Regions from separate parts of the Streptomyces camelliae genome, predicted to be linked through region 1. Evidence: predicted binding sites of a transcription regulator. Region 1 holds the regulator's gene; the other holds the start of a gene.
The links. Region 1 encodes HspR, which represses chaperone genes until heat shock. Its sites were predicted from a motif close to TTGAGNNNNNNNNNCTCAA; they were not measured.
Positions count from the first base shown of each region.

Region 1 (7,367 bases):
AACCCGGACGAGGTCGTCGCCATCGGCGCCTCGCTCCAGGCCGGTGTCCTCAAGGGCGAGGTCAAGGACGTCCTGCTGCTCGACGTCACCCCGCTGTCCCTCGGTATCGAGACCAAGGGCGGCATCATGACCAAGCTGATCGAGCGCAACACCACGATCCCGACCAAGCGCTCCGAGATCTTCACGACGGCCGAGGACAACCAGCCGTCGGTGCAGATCCAGGTCTACCAGGGCGAGCGTGAGATCGCGGCGTACAACAAGAAGCTCGGCATGTTCGAGCTGACCGGTCTGCCGCCGGCCCCGCGCGGTGTCCCGCAGATCGAGGTGTCCTTCGACATCGACGCCAACGGCATCATGCACGTGACCGCCAAGGACCTGGGCACGGGCAAGGAGCAGAAGATGACCGTCACCGGCGGCTCCTCGCTGCCGAAGGACGAGGTCGACCGGATGCGCCAGGAGGCCGAGCAGTACGCGGAGGAGGACCACCGCCGCCGCGAGGCCGCCGAGACCCGCAACCAGGGCGAGCAGCTCGTCTACCAGACGGAGAAGTTCCTCAAGGACAACGAGGACAAGGTCCCGGGCGAGATCAAGACCGAGGTCGAGGCCGCCGTCGCCGAGCTGAAGGAGAAGCTCAAGGGCGAGGACACCGCCGAGATCCGCACGGCCACCGAGAAGGTCGCGGCCGTCTCGCAGAAGCTCGGCCAGGCCATGTACGCCGACGCCCAGGCCGCGCAGGCCGGTGGCCCGGAGGGTGCCACCGCCGGTGGTGCCAAGGCTGACGACGACGTCGTCGACGCCGAGATCGTGGACGACGAGCGCAAGGACGGTGCCGCGTGACGGAGGAGACCCCGGGCTTCGAGGAGAAGCCCGACGTCCCCTCCGGCGCGACCCCCGACGACGCCGAGTCGAAGGCCGCCCCCAAGGAGGGGGCGGCCCCGGCCGGGGACGGAACCGCAGATGTGGGTCTGGTGGCCCAGCTGGACCAGGTGCGCACCGCGCTCAGCGAGCGCACGACGGACCTCCAGCGCCTCCAGGCCGAGTACCAGAACTACCGCCGCCGGGTCGAGCGTGACCGGATCGCGGTCAAGGAGATCGCCATCGCGAACCTCCTGACCGAGCTCCTGCCCGTGCTCGACGACATCGGCCGCGCACGGGAACACGGCGAGCTGGTCGGCGGCTTCAAGTCGGTGGCCGAGTCGCTGGAGACCGTCGCGGCCAAGATGGGCCTGCAGCAGTTCGGCAAGGAGGGCGAGCCCTTCGACCCGACGATCCACGAGGCCCTGATGCACAGTTACGCGCCGGACGTCACGGAGACGACCTGCGTGGCGATCCTGCAGCCCGGGTATCGCATCGGCGAGCGCACCATCCGCCCCGCGCGGGTGGCCGTCGCCGAGCCCCAGCCGGGTGCGCAGACCGTCAAGGCCGAGGGCGCCGAGGAGAAGAAGACCGAGGCGAAGAAGGCCGACGACAAGGAGAACGGTGGCCCGGAGGAGGGCTGACGTAATCACCGCAGACAGGAAGGAGGGACGTCGGGGATGAGCACCAAGGACTTCATCGAGAAGGACTACTACAAGGTCCTCGGCGTCCCCAAGGACGCCACCGAGGCCGAGATCAAGAAGGCGTACCGGAAGCTCGCCCGCGAGTTCCACCCGGACGCCAACAAGGGCAACGCCAAGGCCGAGGAGCGCTTCAAGGAGATCTCCGAGGCGAACGACATACTCGGCGACCCCAAGAAGCGCAAGGAGTACGACGAGGCACGCGCCCTGTTCGGCAACGGCGGCTTCCGCCCCGGACCGGGCGCCGGCGGCGGCTCCTTCAACTTCGACCTGGGCGACCTCTTCGGAGGCGGCACGACCACCCAGGGCGGAGGCTTCGGCGGCGGACTCGGTGACGTCTTCGGGGGCCTGTTCAACCGCGGCGGCACGGGGACGACACGTACCCAGCCGCGCCGCGGCCAGGACATCGACACCGAGGTCACGCTGAGCTTCACGGAGGCCATCGAGGGCGCCACGGTGCCCCTCAGGATGTCCTCCCAGGCGCCCTGCAAGGCCTGTTCGGGCACCGGCGACAAGAACGGCACACCGCGCGTGTGCCCGACCTGCGTCGGCACCGGCCAGGTCGCGCGGGGCTCGGGCGGCGGGTTCTCGCTCACCGACCCCTGCCCCGACTGCAAGGGGCGCGGCCTGATCGCCGAGCACCCCTGCCTGGAGTGCAAGGGCAGCGGCCGCGCGAAGTCGTCGCGCACGATGCAGGTCCGTATCCCGGCCGGGGTGACCGACGGGCAGCGGATCCGGCTGCGCGGCAAGGGCGCGCCCGGCGAGCGGGGCGGACCTGCGGGCGACCTGTACGTGATGGTTCACGTCGGCGCGCACCCGGTGTTCGGCCGCAAGGACGACAACCTCACCGTCACCGTCCCGGTGACGTTCGCCGAGGCGGCCCTCGGCGGCGAGGTGCGGGTGCCGACGCTCGGCGGCCCCGCCGTCACCCTGAAGCTCCCGCCCGGCACCCCGAACGGCCGCACGATGCGCGCCCGGGGCAAGGGCGCGGTCCGCAAGGACGGCACCCGAGGCGACCTGCTGGTCACCGTCGAGGTGCGTGTCCCGAAGGACCTGTCGGGGAAGGCTCGTGACGCACTGGAGGCGTATCGCGAGGCGACCGCGGACGAGGACCCGCGGGCGGAGCTGTTCGAGGCCGCGAAGGGAGACTGAGAGTGATGGACGGCCGTCGGCGTAACCCGTATGAACTGACCGAGGAGACCCCGGTCTACGTCATCTCGGTGGCGGCCCAGCTCTCCGGACTCCACCCGCAGACGCTGCGCCAGTACGACCGCCTGGGTCTGGTCTCACCGGACCGGACCGCCGGGCGGGGCCGCCGCTACTCGGCCCGCGACATCGAACTGCTGCGCACCGTCCAGCAGTTGTCGCAGGACGAGGGCATCAACCTGGCCGGCATCAAGCGCATCATCGAACTGGAGAACCAGGTCGCCGCGCTCCAGTCCCGCGTCGCGGAGCTGGAGGCGGCCCTGGACGGCGCGGCGGCCGCGATGCAGCAGCGCGAGGCCGCCGTGCACGCCTCCTACCGCCGCGACCTGGTGCCGTACCAGGAGGTGCAGCAGACCAGCGCGCTGGTGGTGTGGCGGCCGAAACGGCAGCACAACGACTGACCGAAAGGGGCCCGGATTCCGGGCCCCTTTTTTGCCTTCTCATGAACTCCCGTTGAATGGAGGGTCCGTAAAGGGCGTTTGAAGGTGATTCCGCTCCCCCTTCACAGGGTCAGCTGTGCGTGGTGTTGCGCACTCGTTAAGTAGTTCCGCTTGACGCCAGGTGTGGCCGCCGCGTTGTCTTTTCAGACACCTGGGTCCTATAGGAGCCACCACGTCCGGAACGCACTTGAAGTGAGCCCCCGCATGCGTCGTATCGCCATATCCGTGGCCGCCACCACGATGACCCTCTCGCTCGCCGGCTGCGGCATGCTGGGAGCGACGGGGGACAGCGCGAGCGCGAGCCCGAGCAAGGGCAACGACCTCACGGTGGGTCTGCTGCTGCCGGAGAAGGCGAACACCCGGTACGACAAGTTCGACTACCCCATCATCAAGTCCCAGGTCGCCGAACTCACCAAGAACCAGGGCAAGGTCGACTACGCCAACGCCGACACGGACGCCTCGCAGCAGAACCAGCAGATGCAGAAGATGATCGACGACAAGGTCGACGTCATCCTGCTCGACGCGGTCGACGCGCACGCGATCGCCGGCGAGGTGCAGAAGGCCAAGGACGCGGGCATCCCGGTCATCGCCTACGACCGGCTCGCCGAGGGCCCGATCGACGCGTACGTCTCCTTCGACAACGAGTTGGTCGGCGAGGTGCAGGGCCGCTCTCTGCTGGAGGCGCTCGGCTCGCACGTCGACACCTCCGAGAAGATCGTCATGATCAACGGCTCGCCCACCGACCCCAACGCCAAGCAGTTCAAGGAGGGCGCGCTCTCCGAGCTGAACGGCAAGGTGACGATCGCGGCGTCGTACGACACCCTCAAGTGGAAGCCGGAGACGGCCGAGGCCAACATGGCCAAGGCGATCGGCGAGATCGGCAAGAACAACATCGCCGCGGTCTACTCCGCCAACGACGGCATGGCGGGCGGCGTCATCAAGGCCCTGAAGGCGGCCGGCGTCACCAGCCTGCCCCCGATCACCGGCCAGGACGCGGAACTCGACGCGGTCCAGCGGATCCTGAACGACGAGCAGTACATGAGTGTCTACAAGTCCTACCCGGACGAGGCGCAGGCCGCGGCCCAGATGGCCGTCGCCAAGGTCCAGGGCAAGGACATCCAGTTCGACGCCCTCACCCAGGACAAGGTCGACAGCCCCACCACCAAGAGCATCCCGGCCAAGCTGATCCAGCCGGTCGCCCTGACCAAGAGCAACATCAAGTCCACGGTCATCGCGGACGGCATCTACACGGTGGGCGACATCTGCACCGCCAAGTACAAGGCGGAGTGCGCCCAGGTCGGCCTGAAGTGAGGCGCACACCCCGGGGTGAGGGGTGAGCCGTGTTGCGGACCCGGTCGGCGCCGCCGCATAGTTGCGCTGCGGAAGTGGCAGCACACCGGGGGTGAAATGGGCGATGGCCGGGCGCGGGGCGGAGGAGCATCCACACGGCGCCGACCGACTGTGCGCGGCCGGCGACCGGGTGTATTCCCGGGCCGTACGGCGCGGGCGGGTGTCCCGCACTGACGTCGAGCAGGTGCCCTGCCTGCTGGAACTGGCCCTGCTGCACCCGGACCCCGACGACATGGACTGGCTGGTGCCGACCTCCCCGCAGGAGGTCATGACCCGGCTGCTGCGCGGGGTCTACGACGAGGTCAGCGCGAGCCAGCGCCGGGTGGGCTCGGCGGTGGCCGCGTTCGAGTGGTACGCCGGTCTCGGCCGGCAGCTGCACGCGCTGGCGGCCCCGGCCGAGGGCAGCGCCATCCGGGTCCTGGACGGCCTGTCCCGGATCCAGGCGGCCATGGACGAGGCGACCGAGGCGTGCACCACCGAGGTGCTCACCGTGCAGCCGGGCGGCATCCGCCGCGAGGCGGAACTCACCGAGGGCCTGCACCGCGCCCTGGCCCTGCGCGGCAGGGGTGTCCGCATGCGCGACCTCTACACGCACGTGGCCCGCCACGGCCAGGGCCTGCTGAACTACCTGGAGCTGATGGGCGACACGGTGGAGGCCCGCACCCTGGACGAGGTCATCGACCGGCTGATCCTCTTCGACCGCACGGTGGCGTTCATCCCGGCCAACGCGGACCGCACGATGGCCCTGGAACTGCGCCACCCGGCGCTGGTGGGATACCTGGTCACGGTCTTCGAACGGCTCTGGCGCCTGGCGATCCCGCTGACGGCCCCGCTCCCCGACACGGGCATCGAGGGCATCTCCCACCGCGAGCAGTCCATCGCGGCGCTGCTGGCGGAGGGCCACCAGGACGCGGTGATCGCCGAGCGCCTCGGCATCAGCGTGCGCACCTGCCGCGCCCACATCGCCCGCCTCTCGGAGACCCTGGGCGCGGCCAGCCGTACCCAGCTGGGCGTCCGCATAGCCCAGGTGGGCCTGGACGGCCGCCCCTCCGCCGTCTCGGCGACCGCGCTCACGGCTCCCGATCCACCATCCCCGACCGTGCGATGAGGTAGCCGAGCTGCGCCCGGCTGTCGCTGCCGAGGGTGGCGGCGAGTTTGGCGATGTGGAGGCGGGCGGTGCGGATGTTCATGCCGAGGCGTTCGGCGATGGCGGCGTCGGTGTGGCCCTCGATGAGGAGGGTGGCGATGGCACGCTGACGGGGGGTGATGCCGCCCACGGACGGCTGCTGGGGAGTCCGCGGGTACAGGGGGGTGGCCAGGTGCCAGAACCGGTCGAAGACGGTCACGAAGTAGTCGACCAGGGCCGGGACACGGATTTCCAGGGCGAGCGTGCGGTCCTTGTTCGCGGGGATGAAGGCGATGCCGCGGTCGACGACGATCAGCCGCTCGGTGACTTCGTTGAGGGTGCGGGCCTGCGCATCGCCCCGCAGCAGTTCGTACCGGCTGTGGACGGTGGGCGCGTGACGCAGCGTGTGCTGGTAGAGGGTGCGGATACGGCCGCCCCGGTCGAGCAGGGCCTGGTCGCGGTCGAGGGAGAGGGCCCGTCGTTCGAGCGGCAGAGTGGTGTGCGCGACGTGCGGCTGGATGGTCAGCAGCTCCGCGGAGGCGTCGGCCATGGCGTGGGAGATGGCCGAGTTGATCCTGTCGGGGCCGCTGTGGACGCGGATGTCCGGTGTCTCACCGACGGCAGCGGTGGGGTCGGCGCCGGCGCGCAGCAACGGCTCGAAGGCCCGGGCGAGCCGGGTCTCCCGCCGGCGTTCGTCGGCGATGCGTTCCGCGGAGGTGCGCAGCAGTTCCTGCAGGGCGACGGCCGCGGGGACGGGTTCGAGCCGGTCCAGGTCCGCGATGGCCGGCTGAAGCAGCCCGAAGGCCAGCAGACAGGGTGCCGGCTCTGCTTCCACACGGCTGAGCCGCCCCTCGCGCAGGGCGCGTTCGTACAGCTCCGTACCTGCCGTACACAGCTCTTCGGGTCCGTGCTGCGGGTGCGGTGCCCCACTCAATGGGCCTCCTGTCGTGGGTTCGTCACCGGTCCCGGTCGAGCATGCCGGACTGGGCGATGAGGTAGCCGAGCTGGGCGCGGCTGCCGCTGCCCAGGGCCTGCGCGAGCTTGGCGATGTGGGCGCGGCAGGTGCGGACGTTCATGCCGAGGCGGCGGGCTATGGCCTCGTCGACGTGGCCCTCGACCAGGAGCTTGGCGATGGAGTGCTGGATCTCGGTGATGCCGTCGGGCGCGGTCTCGTACCGGCCGCCGGCGCTCAGCGGAACCGCCCGGTCCCACATGAACTCGAACACCTTGATCAGGTAGCGGACCAGGCCCGGCTGGCGCACCTCCAGGGCGACCTGCTGGTCGTCCCGGGTGGGGATGAAGGCGACGGTCTCGTCGCAGATGATGAGCCGCTCCACCAGTTCGTCGACCGTGCGGTACTCCGCCTTGCCGTTGGCCAGCTGGGCGACGTAGGCGAGCTTCTCCGGGTTGTACCGGGCGGTGTGCTGGTACAGCGTGCGGATGCGGACCCCGCGCTCGATGAGCGGTCTGTCGCGTTCGAGGCCCCGCAGGAGGTTCTTCTCGGACAGCCGGTCGCTCGGCTGGACGGTGAGCACCTCCGTCTGGCACTGCGTGGTGGCCAGGTTCAGCGCCGCGTTGATGCGCTCCCCGCCCTCCAGCACGGTGATGGAATCCGCGGTGGCCGCCATGCGACTGCTGAGCATCATGAACGGCTCGAATGTATCGGCAAGTTGGATGGACAGTCGCCTG
Region 1 is NZ_CP115300.1:4,325,177-4,332,543, reverse strand. Features, by position in the region: gene dnaK (molecular chaperone DnaK) at 1-837, shown strand, start outside; gene grpE (nucleotide exchange factor GrpE) at 834-1,499, shown strand; gene dnaJ (molecular chaperone DnaJ) at 1,536-2,708, shown strand; gene O1G22_RS19670 (heat shock protein transcriptional repressor HspR) at 2,714-3,163, shown strand; gene O1G22_RS19665 (sugar ABC transporter substrate-binding protein) at 3,407-4,513, shown strand; gene O1G22_RS19660 (helix-turn-helix transcriptional regulator) at 4,617-5,660, shown strand; gene O1G22_RS19655 (helix-turn-helix transcriptional regulator) at 5,623-6,612, opposite strand; gene O1G22_RS19650 (helix-turn-helix domain-containing protein) at 6,635-7,367, opposite strand, start outside.

Region 2 (7,367 bases), 1.2 Mb from region 1:
GCTCCACGACGGTGATCCGCCCCCAGCGCCGATCCGCGACGGCGTGTGCGAGCGAGAACCCGACGCCGAGGCCCCCGATCAGCACCGACGGGTCCGGCCGCCCGTCCAGCACGGCCGCCGCGGCCTCGACCAGCAGCCGTTCCGAGCGGCCGTCCGAGGTGTCCATGAGGAAGCACCCGTTGGCGATGATCTGGAGCAGCGCCCCGTGCCGGCGCAGCACCACCTCGCCGTACGGCCCGTCCCGCCGGTCGAGGACCACGGGGGAGTCGACGGAGCTGTCGTGGGCGGCAGTCATGCTTCCATCTTGCTTGAACGAGCCTTGTCGTTCACGGGAATTGCGGGTGACGGGGTGCCGTTCCCGGTGCGAGGCACCCGTTCGTGCGACGCGCGGCCCCGGGATGCGGACGCCGTCGCAGCGTGAGAGGTTGCTGTGAATCGGCTCGCGCGTGGCGTCGGTCATAGACACGCGGCTCGCCGAGCCCCAATGGTGGGCGCAACGGAAGGAGCGCCACATCGTGGAACGGACCGCGACGGGCCCTGCGACGGCCGCGTCCCCGCCCCTGACGGGCACGCCCCTGTCCGACGGCACCGCCGCCGTCCCGGCTCCCGCGCTCGCCGCCCTGCTGGACGGCATGCCCCGCCAGCGCGGCACCACGCCCCAGGCGCCGGCTCCCGTCCCCGTCGAGGTCCGTCCGAACCCGCTCGCCGCACGGCTGCTGCGCCTCCTGCCCACCCCGGCCGGCACGCCCTTCACCTTCGCCTACGCGTCCGTCCTGGCCGTCACCTCCGTGATCGCGGCCGTGGCCGACCCCGGGCTGATGAACACGCTCTACCAGGACTCCAGCACGGACGTCGCCCACCTGGCGCAGTCGCCCGCGGTGGTGCTCCTGGCGAGCGCGCTGTGGATCGCGGGCGGGATCCTCTCGCCGTACTCGGCCGCCTTCGTGCTGGTGCTCACCGCGCTGGAACGGCGGATAGGCGGAGCACGGGCGGTCTGTGTCTTCCTCGCCGGGCACGTCCTGGCCACGCTGGCGACGGAGATCCCGGTGGGCCTGGCCGTCCTGGCCGGCCACCTCCCGGAGACCTCACTGCACCGCCTGGACTACGGCATCAGCTTCGGTGTCGCCGCCAGCATCGGCGCCCTGGCCGGCCTCCTCCAGCCCTGGCTCCGCTGGCCCCTCCTCACCGTGTTCGCCGGCCTCCTCCTGAACGACCTGGCCGAGTTCGTGGACCCGATGACGGACTGGGGCCATCTGATCGCTCTGACGACAGGGGTCATGAGCTGGCCCCTGGTGCGCCGTTGGGCGCAGCCGATCTGACCCCCTCTCACCTGCGAGAACCTCTCGGTCATCCCCTGATCGCTCACAGCGAACAAGCAAGGGGAACACCAGCCCATGCCCAGAGGTTGAGTCGGCATAGCTCAAGTTGACTGCCGAAAGGGAGATCATGGCTGCTGAGTCCACGGCGTTCACGCTCGTCCTGCCCGTGCTGCCGCTCGACGACGAGGTCGTGCTGCCCGGCATGGTGGTTCCGCTGGACCTGAGCGATGCCGAGGTGCGAGCCGCGGTGGAGGCCGCACAGGCCGCCGCCCGGTCGGCGCCCGGGAAGCCCAAGGTGCTGCTGGTGCCGCGCATCGACGGCACGTACGCCAAGACCGGTGTGCTCGGTACGGTCGAGCAGGTCGGCCGGCTGGCCGACGGTGACCCGGGGGCTCTGATCCGCGGCCGCGGCCGGGTGCGGATCGGCGCCGGTACGACCGGCCCCGGCGCCGCCCTGTGGGTCGAGGGCGCGAACATCGACGAGACCGTGCCGGACCCGCTGCCGGGCCAGGTCGCGGACCTCGTCAAGGAGTACAAGGCCCTCGCCACCAACTGGCTCAAGAAGCGCGGCGCCTGGCAGGTCGTGGACCGGGTCCAGGCGATCGAGGACGTCTCGGCGCTGGCCGACAACTCCGGCTACTCGCCGTTCCTCACCATCGAACAGAAGGTCGAACTGCTGGAGACCGCCGACCCGGTGGCCCGGCTCAAGCTCGCCACGCAGGCGCTCCGCGACCACCTCGCCGAGCAGGACGTGGCCGAGACCATCGCCAAGGACGTCCAGGAGGGCGTCGACAAGCAGCAGCGCGAGTTCCTGCTGCGCCGTCAGCTGGAGGCCGTCCGCAAGGAATTGCGCGAGCTGAACGGCGATGCCAAGGACGCGGGCGAGGAGTCCGACGACTACCGCGCCCGGGTCGAGGCCGCCGACCTGCCGGAGAAGGTCCGTGAGGCCGCGCTCAAGGAGGTCGACAAGCTGGAGCGGTCCAGCGACCAGTCGCCCGAGGGGTCGTGGATCCGCACCTGGCTGGACACGGTGCTGGAGATGCCGTGGAACGAGCGCACCGAGGACGCGTACGACATCCAGGGCGCCAAGGCGATCCTGGACGCCGAGCACGCGGGCCTGGAGGACGTGAAGGAGCGCATCACCGAGTACCTGGCGGTGCGCAAGCGGCGCGGTGAGCGCGGCCTCGGCGTCATCGGCGGCCGGCGCGGCGGTGCCGTACTGGCGCTTGTCGGGCCCCCTGGCGTCGGAAAGACCAGCTTGGGCGAGAGTGTGGCCCACGCCATGGGCCGTAAGTTCGTCCGCGTCGCCCTCGGCGGCGTCCGTGACGAGGCCGAGGTCCGCGGCCACCGGCGTACGTACGTCGGCGCGCTGCCCGGCCGGATCGTGCGCGCCGTCAAGGAGGCCGGGTCCATGAACCCGGTGGTCCTGCTCGACGAGATCGACAAGGTGGGCTCCGACTTCCGCGGCGACCCGGCCGCGGCCCTGCTGGAGGTGCTGGACCCCGCGCAGAACCACACCTTCCGGGACCACTACCTGGAGGTCGAGCTCGACCTGTCGGACGTGGTCTTCCTCGCCACCGCCAACGTCCTGGAGGCCATCCCGGAGGCGCTCGCCGACCGGATGGAGATCGTCCGGCTCGACGGCTACACCGAGGACGAGAAGGTCGTCATCGCCCGGGACCACCTGCTCCCGCGCCAGCTGGAGCGGGCCGGCCTGGACACGGACGAGGTCACGATCGACGAGGGCGCGCTGCGCAAGCTGGCCGGCGAGTACACCCGGGAGGCGGGCGTCCGCACCCTGGAGCGCTCGATCGCCCGCCTGCTCCGCAAGGTCGCGGCCCAGCACGAACTCGGCGAGCGGGAGCTGCCGTTCACCGTCCGGGACGAGGACCTGCGCGGTCTCCTCGGCCGTCCGCACCACGTGCCCGAGTCCGCCCAGGACCCGGCCGAGCGCCGTACGTCCGTGCCCGGCGTGGCGACGGGCCTCGCGGTCACCGGAGCGGGCGGAGACGTCCTCTTCGTGGAGGCGTCCCTGGCCGACCCGGAGACGGGTGCGGCGGGGCTGACCCTCACCGGTCAGCTGGGTGACGTGATGAAGGAGTCGGCGCAGATCGCGCTGAGCTTCCTGCGCAGCCACGGTGCCGAACTGGAGCTGCCGGTCGCCGACTTGAAGGACCGGGGCGTGCACATCCACTTCCCGGCGGGCGCGGTCCCGAAGGACGGCCCGAGCGCGGGCATCACCATGACGACGGCCCTCGCGTCCCTCCTCTCGGGCCGGCTGGTCCGCACGGACGTGGCGATGACCGGCGAGGTCTCGCTGACCGGCCGCGTGCTGCCGATCGGCGGAGTGAAGCAGAAGCTGCTCGCCGCCCAGCGTGCCGGGGTGACCACCGTGATCATCCCCAAGCGCAACGAACCCGACCTGGACGACGTCCCGGCCGAGGTGCTGGACAAGCTCGACGTCCACACCGTGACCGACGTCCGCCAGGTCCTGGAGCTGGCGCTCGCGCCCGCCGAGAACGGCGCGACGCCGCAGATTCCGGTCGCGGCGTGACGGACGCGGCCGGATAGCCGGAGGCCCGGGTCCCGTGAGGGAGGCCCGGGCCTTCGCCATGCGCCCTTGTATCCCCGGTGCGGTCGTCATACCCGCATACCCGCATACCGGCACAGGTCGATAGAATTCAGGCGTGAGTTGGCCCCCCAAGAGCCCCTCCGGCCTGATCGGGGCCGAGATCGCGGGCTACCGGGTGGAGCGCGAGCTCGGCCGCGGTGGCATGGCCGTCGTCTACCGGGCCAGGGACCTGCGGCTCGGCCGGACGGTCGCGCTCAAGCTGCTCGCGCCCGAGTACACGCGCAACGACGCCTTCCGCCGCCGTTTCGAGCAGGAGTCGCGGGTGGCCGCGGCCATCGAGCACCCGCACATCGTCCCCGTCTTCGAGGCCGGCGAGGCCGACGGGATCCTCTACATCGCCATGTGCCTCGTCGCCGGCCTGGACCTGCGCGCCCTGATCGACCGGGAGAGCCGGCTGCCGGTGCCCGCCGCGCTGCGCATCACGGCCCAGCTGGCCTCCGCGCTGGACGCGGCCCACGCCCGCGACCTCGTGCACCGGGACGTCAAGCCCGCCAACGTACTGGTCGCCAAGGGTGTCGACAGCGAGCACCCCGAGCACGTCTATCTCACCGACTTCGGGCTGGCGAAGAAGTCGCTGTCGCTCACCGGGTTCACCACCGCCGGCGAGTTCGTCGGCACCCTCGACTACGTGGCCCCCGAGCGGATCGCCGGGCGCCCGGTGGACGGCCGCGCCGACCTGTACAGCCTGGCCTGCGTGGTCCACGAGATGCTCGCGGGCGCCCCGCCCTTCCAGCGGGCTGACCACCTCGACCTGCTCTGGGCCCACCAGTACGACCCACCGCCCGCCCTCACCGAGGAACGCCCCGACATCCCGGCGCTCGCCGCCGACGTCGTACGCAAGGCCCTGGCCAAGGCGCCGGACGACCGGCACGACAGCTGCCTGGAGTTCGTCACGGCCCTGCGCGCGGCCCTCGCCGGCACCGGCCCCAGGGGCCGTACGCCGACCGTGGTGGACCGCGTTCCGCCACCGGAGCCGCCGTCCTGGGCCCGGCCCTTCCTTGCCTGACCTGCGCTTATGCGGGCCCTACCCCACGACTGTGGGTGCGTCAAGTCCCGAGTCCTCGGAACGTGACCCTGATTTCCCGTTCGGGCTTACTTGAAGCACGGCCTCACCGGAAAGGAAATGAGGCGGTCCGGAGGACGGAAATCCTCCGGGAACAGCCCGGAAATCCTCCCGGGAAATCACCACAGTAATGGGAGAAAGCTCATGACTCGTAACGTTCGCACTCACAACGAAATCCGTCCGAAGCGCCGGGGTCTCCGTTTTGCGACCATCGCCGCCTCGGCCGCGCTGGTCACCGGAGGCGTCCTCATCCCCGTGTCGAGCGCGATGGCCGCCCCGATGCCCGCCTCGACCGTGGCCTTCGTCCACGGCGGAGGCGCCGGTGGTGCCGGTGGTGCCGGCGGCAACGGTGTGGTCGGCGGTGGCGGTGGCGCCGGTGGGTCCGGTGGCGGCAGCGTCCTCGGCACCGGTGGTGCCGGTGGCGACGGTGGCGCCGGCGGCAACGGCACCGAGGTCGGTGGTGGCGGTGGCGGCGGCGGTGGCGGCGGCGAGGGCTTCGTCGGCGGTAACGGCGGCCAGGGCGGCGACGGCGGCTTCGGCGTCCTCTCCGGCGGTGGCGGCGGCCAGGGTGGCGGCGGCGGCGACGGCGTCGCCAAGGGCGGCAACGGCGGCGGTGGCGGCGACGGCGGCAACAGCATCTTCCAGGGCGGCGACGCCGGTGCCGGCGGCGACGGCGGCTCCGGCTTCATCGGTGGCTCCGGCGGCAGCGGCGGGGACGGTGGCTTCAGCCTCTTCTGACCGTCCACGGGGTGGAGGCCGTCCAGGCCTCCACCCCCCTGAGGCGGGCCACAGCGCCCGCAACCACAACCTCTCACCTCACACCCTGATCGACCTCTGATCGGAAACGGAGCCCACGATGTCCACCAGCCTCTGGCGGCGTCCCATCCTTCTCGCGGCGGCCTCCGTGGCAGTCGTCACCGTCACCGCGTGCGGCGCCCAGGCAGCCACCCACCCGACCTCGGCCCCCACGGGCATCTCGGCCCTGGCCCACCAGTCCGACCACTGCGGAGAGGGCGGCGCGGGCGGCAAGGGGGGCGCGGGCGGCAAGGGCGGCGCGCCCGGCCAGCCGGGCCAGCCGGGCCAGCCCGGGCAACCCGGCAAGGCAGGCTGCCTCTCGTTGCAGGACCTGCCCGACAAACCGAAGTCGGAACTCACGGACCTGGACAAGGCACGGATCGCGCTGAGCGTGCTGACCGGCCGGGTGACCCAGGCCGATGCGGCCAAGAAGTACAAGATCTCGGAAGAGGAGATCAGTACGTGGGAACGCCAGATTCTGAGCGGCGACTGGCTCGGAATTCTGGAATCCGAATAATCCGACGAGAAATGTGGCGAGAGAGAAATCCCATGCGCAGGTACTCCTGGAAGTTCGGCCTCGGTCTCGCGGTCTCGACCGTGGTGATCGCCGGAGGCGCGATGACACCGGCCGCGATGGCCGACACCGGTTCCTTCGGCGGTGGAGCGGGCAGCGGCTCGTCCGGCTCCAGCAGCGTCCAGGTCGGCAACGGCAGCGTCCGCGTCGGTGACGGCATCTGTGCGGGCAACTGCAACGGCACCGTCAACGGCACCGCCGGATCCGACGGCGGTATCTGCGCCGGGCTCTGCAACGGCAGCGCCAACGGCGGCAACGGCACCGACGGCGCCGCGGGCCAGGACGGCACCAAGGGCGGCAACGGCGGGATCTGCGTCGGCGTCTGCTCGGGCAGCGTCAACGGCGGCGACGGCGGGAACGGCGGCAACGCGGCGGGCACGGGCGACGGCGGCAACGGCGGAAGCGGCGGCAACGGCGGGATCTGCCTCGGCGCCGGCTGCGAGACGAGCGGTCAGGGCGGCCGGGGCGGCGACGGCGGCAATGGCTGAGTCACGCGGTGGGCCCGCAGGATCACTCGGCGGTCGCCGAGAGCGACTGCTCCGCCCACACCGTCTTGCCGACCCGGTCGTGCCGGGTGCCCCAGCGGTCGGCGAGCTGGGCGACCAGCAGCAGGCCCCGGCCACCCTCGTCGAAGATGCGGGCGCGCCGCATGTGCGGGGTGGTGCCGCTGGCGTCGTACACCTCGCAGATCAGGTTCGCGTCCTGGTGGATCAGCCGGAGCTGGATGGGCGGGCGGCCGTAGCGGATGGCGTTGGTGACCAGCTCGCTGACCATCAGCTCGGTGGTGAAGGCGGCCTCCTGAAGCCCCCACACGGACAGCTGCTCGTCGGTGAGACGGCGGGCGTGGGCGACCACGGTCGGGTCGTTCGGCAGCTCCCAGGCGACGACCCGGTCCTCGTGCAGGACCCGGGTACGGGCGACGAGCAGGGCGATGTCGTCGTCCGGGCGGTGGCTGAGCAGCGCGGTGAGCACGTGGTCGCAGAC
Region 2 is NZ_CP115300.1:3,148,917-3,156,283, reverse strand. Features, by position in the region: gene O1G22_RS14185 (spermine/spermidine synthase domain-containing protein) at 1-295, opposite strand, end outside; gene O1G22_RS14180 (rhomboid-like protein) at 516-1,319, shown strand; gene lon (endopeptidase La) at 1,447-3,873, shown strand; gene O1G22_RS14170 (serine/threonine-protein kinase) at 4,007-4,957, shown strand; gene O1G22_RS14165 (hypothetical protein) at 5,159-5,752, shown strand; gene O1G22_RS14160 (DUF1153 domain-containing protein) at 5,871-6,326, shown strand; gene O1G22_RS14155 (hypothetical protein) at 6,359-6,871, shown strand; gene O1G22_RS14150 (SpoIIE family protein phosphatase) at 6,894-7,367, opposite strand, start outside.
Region 2: lon (endopeptidase La) is a predicted target of HspR. The motif match lies at 1,406-1,424, and genes of this name have one in related genera.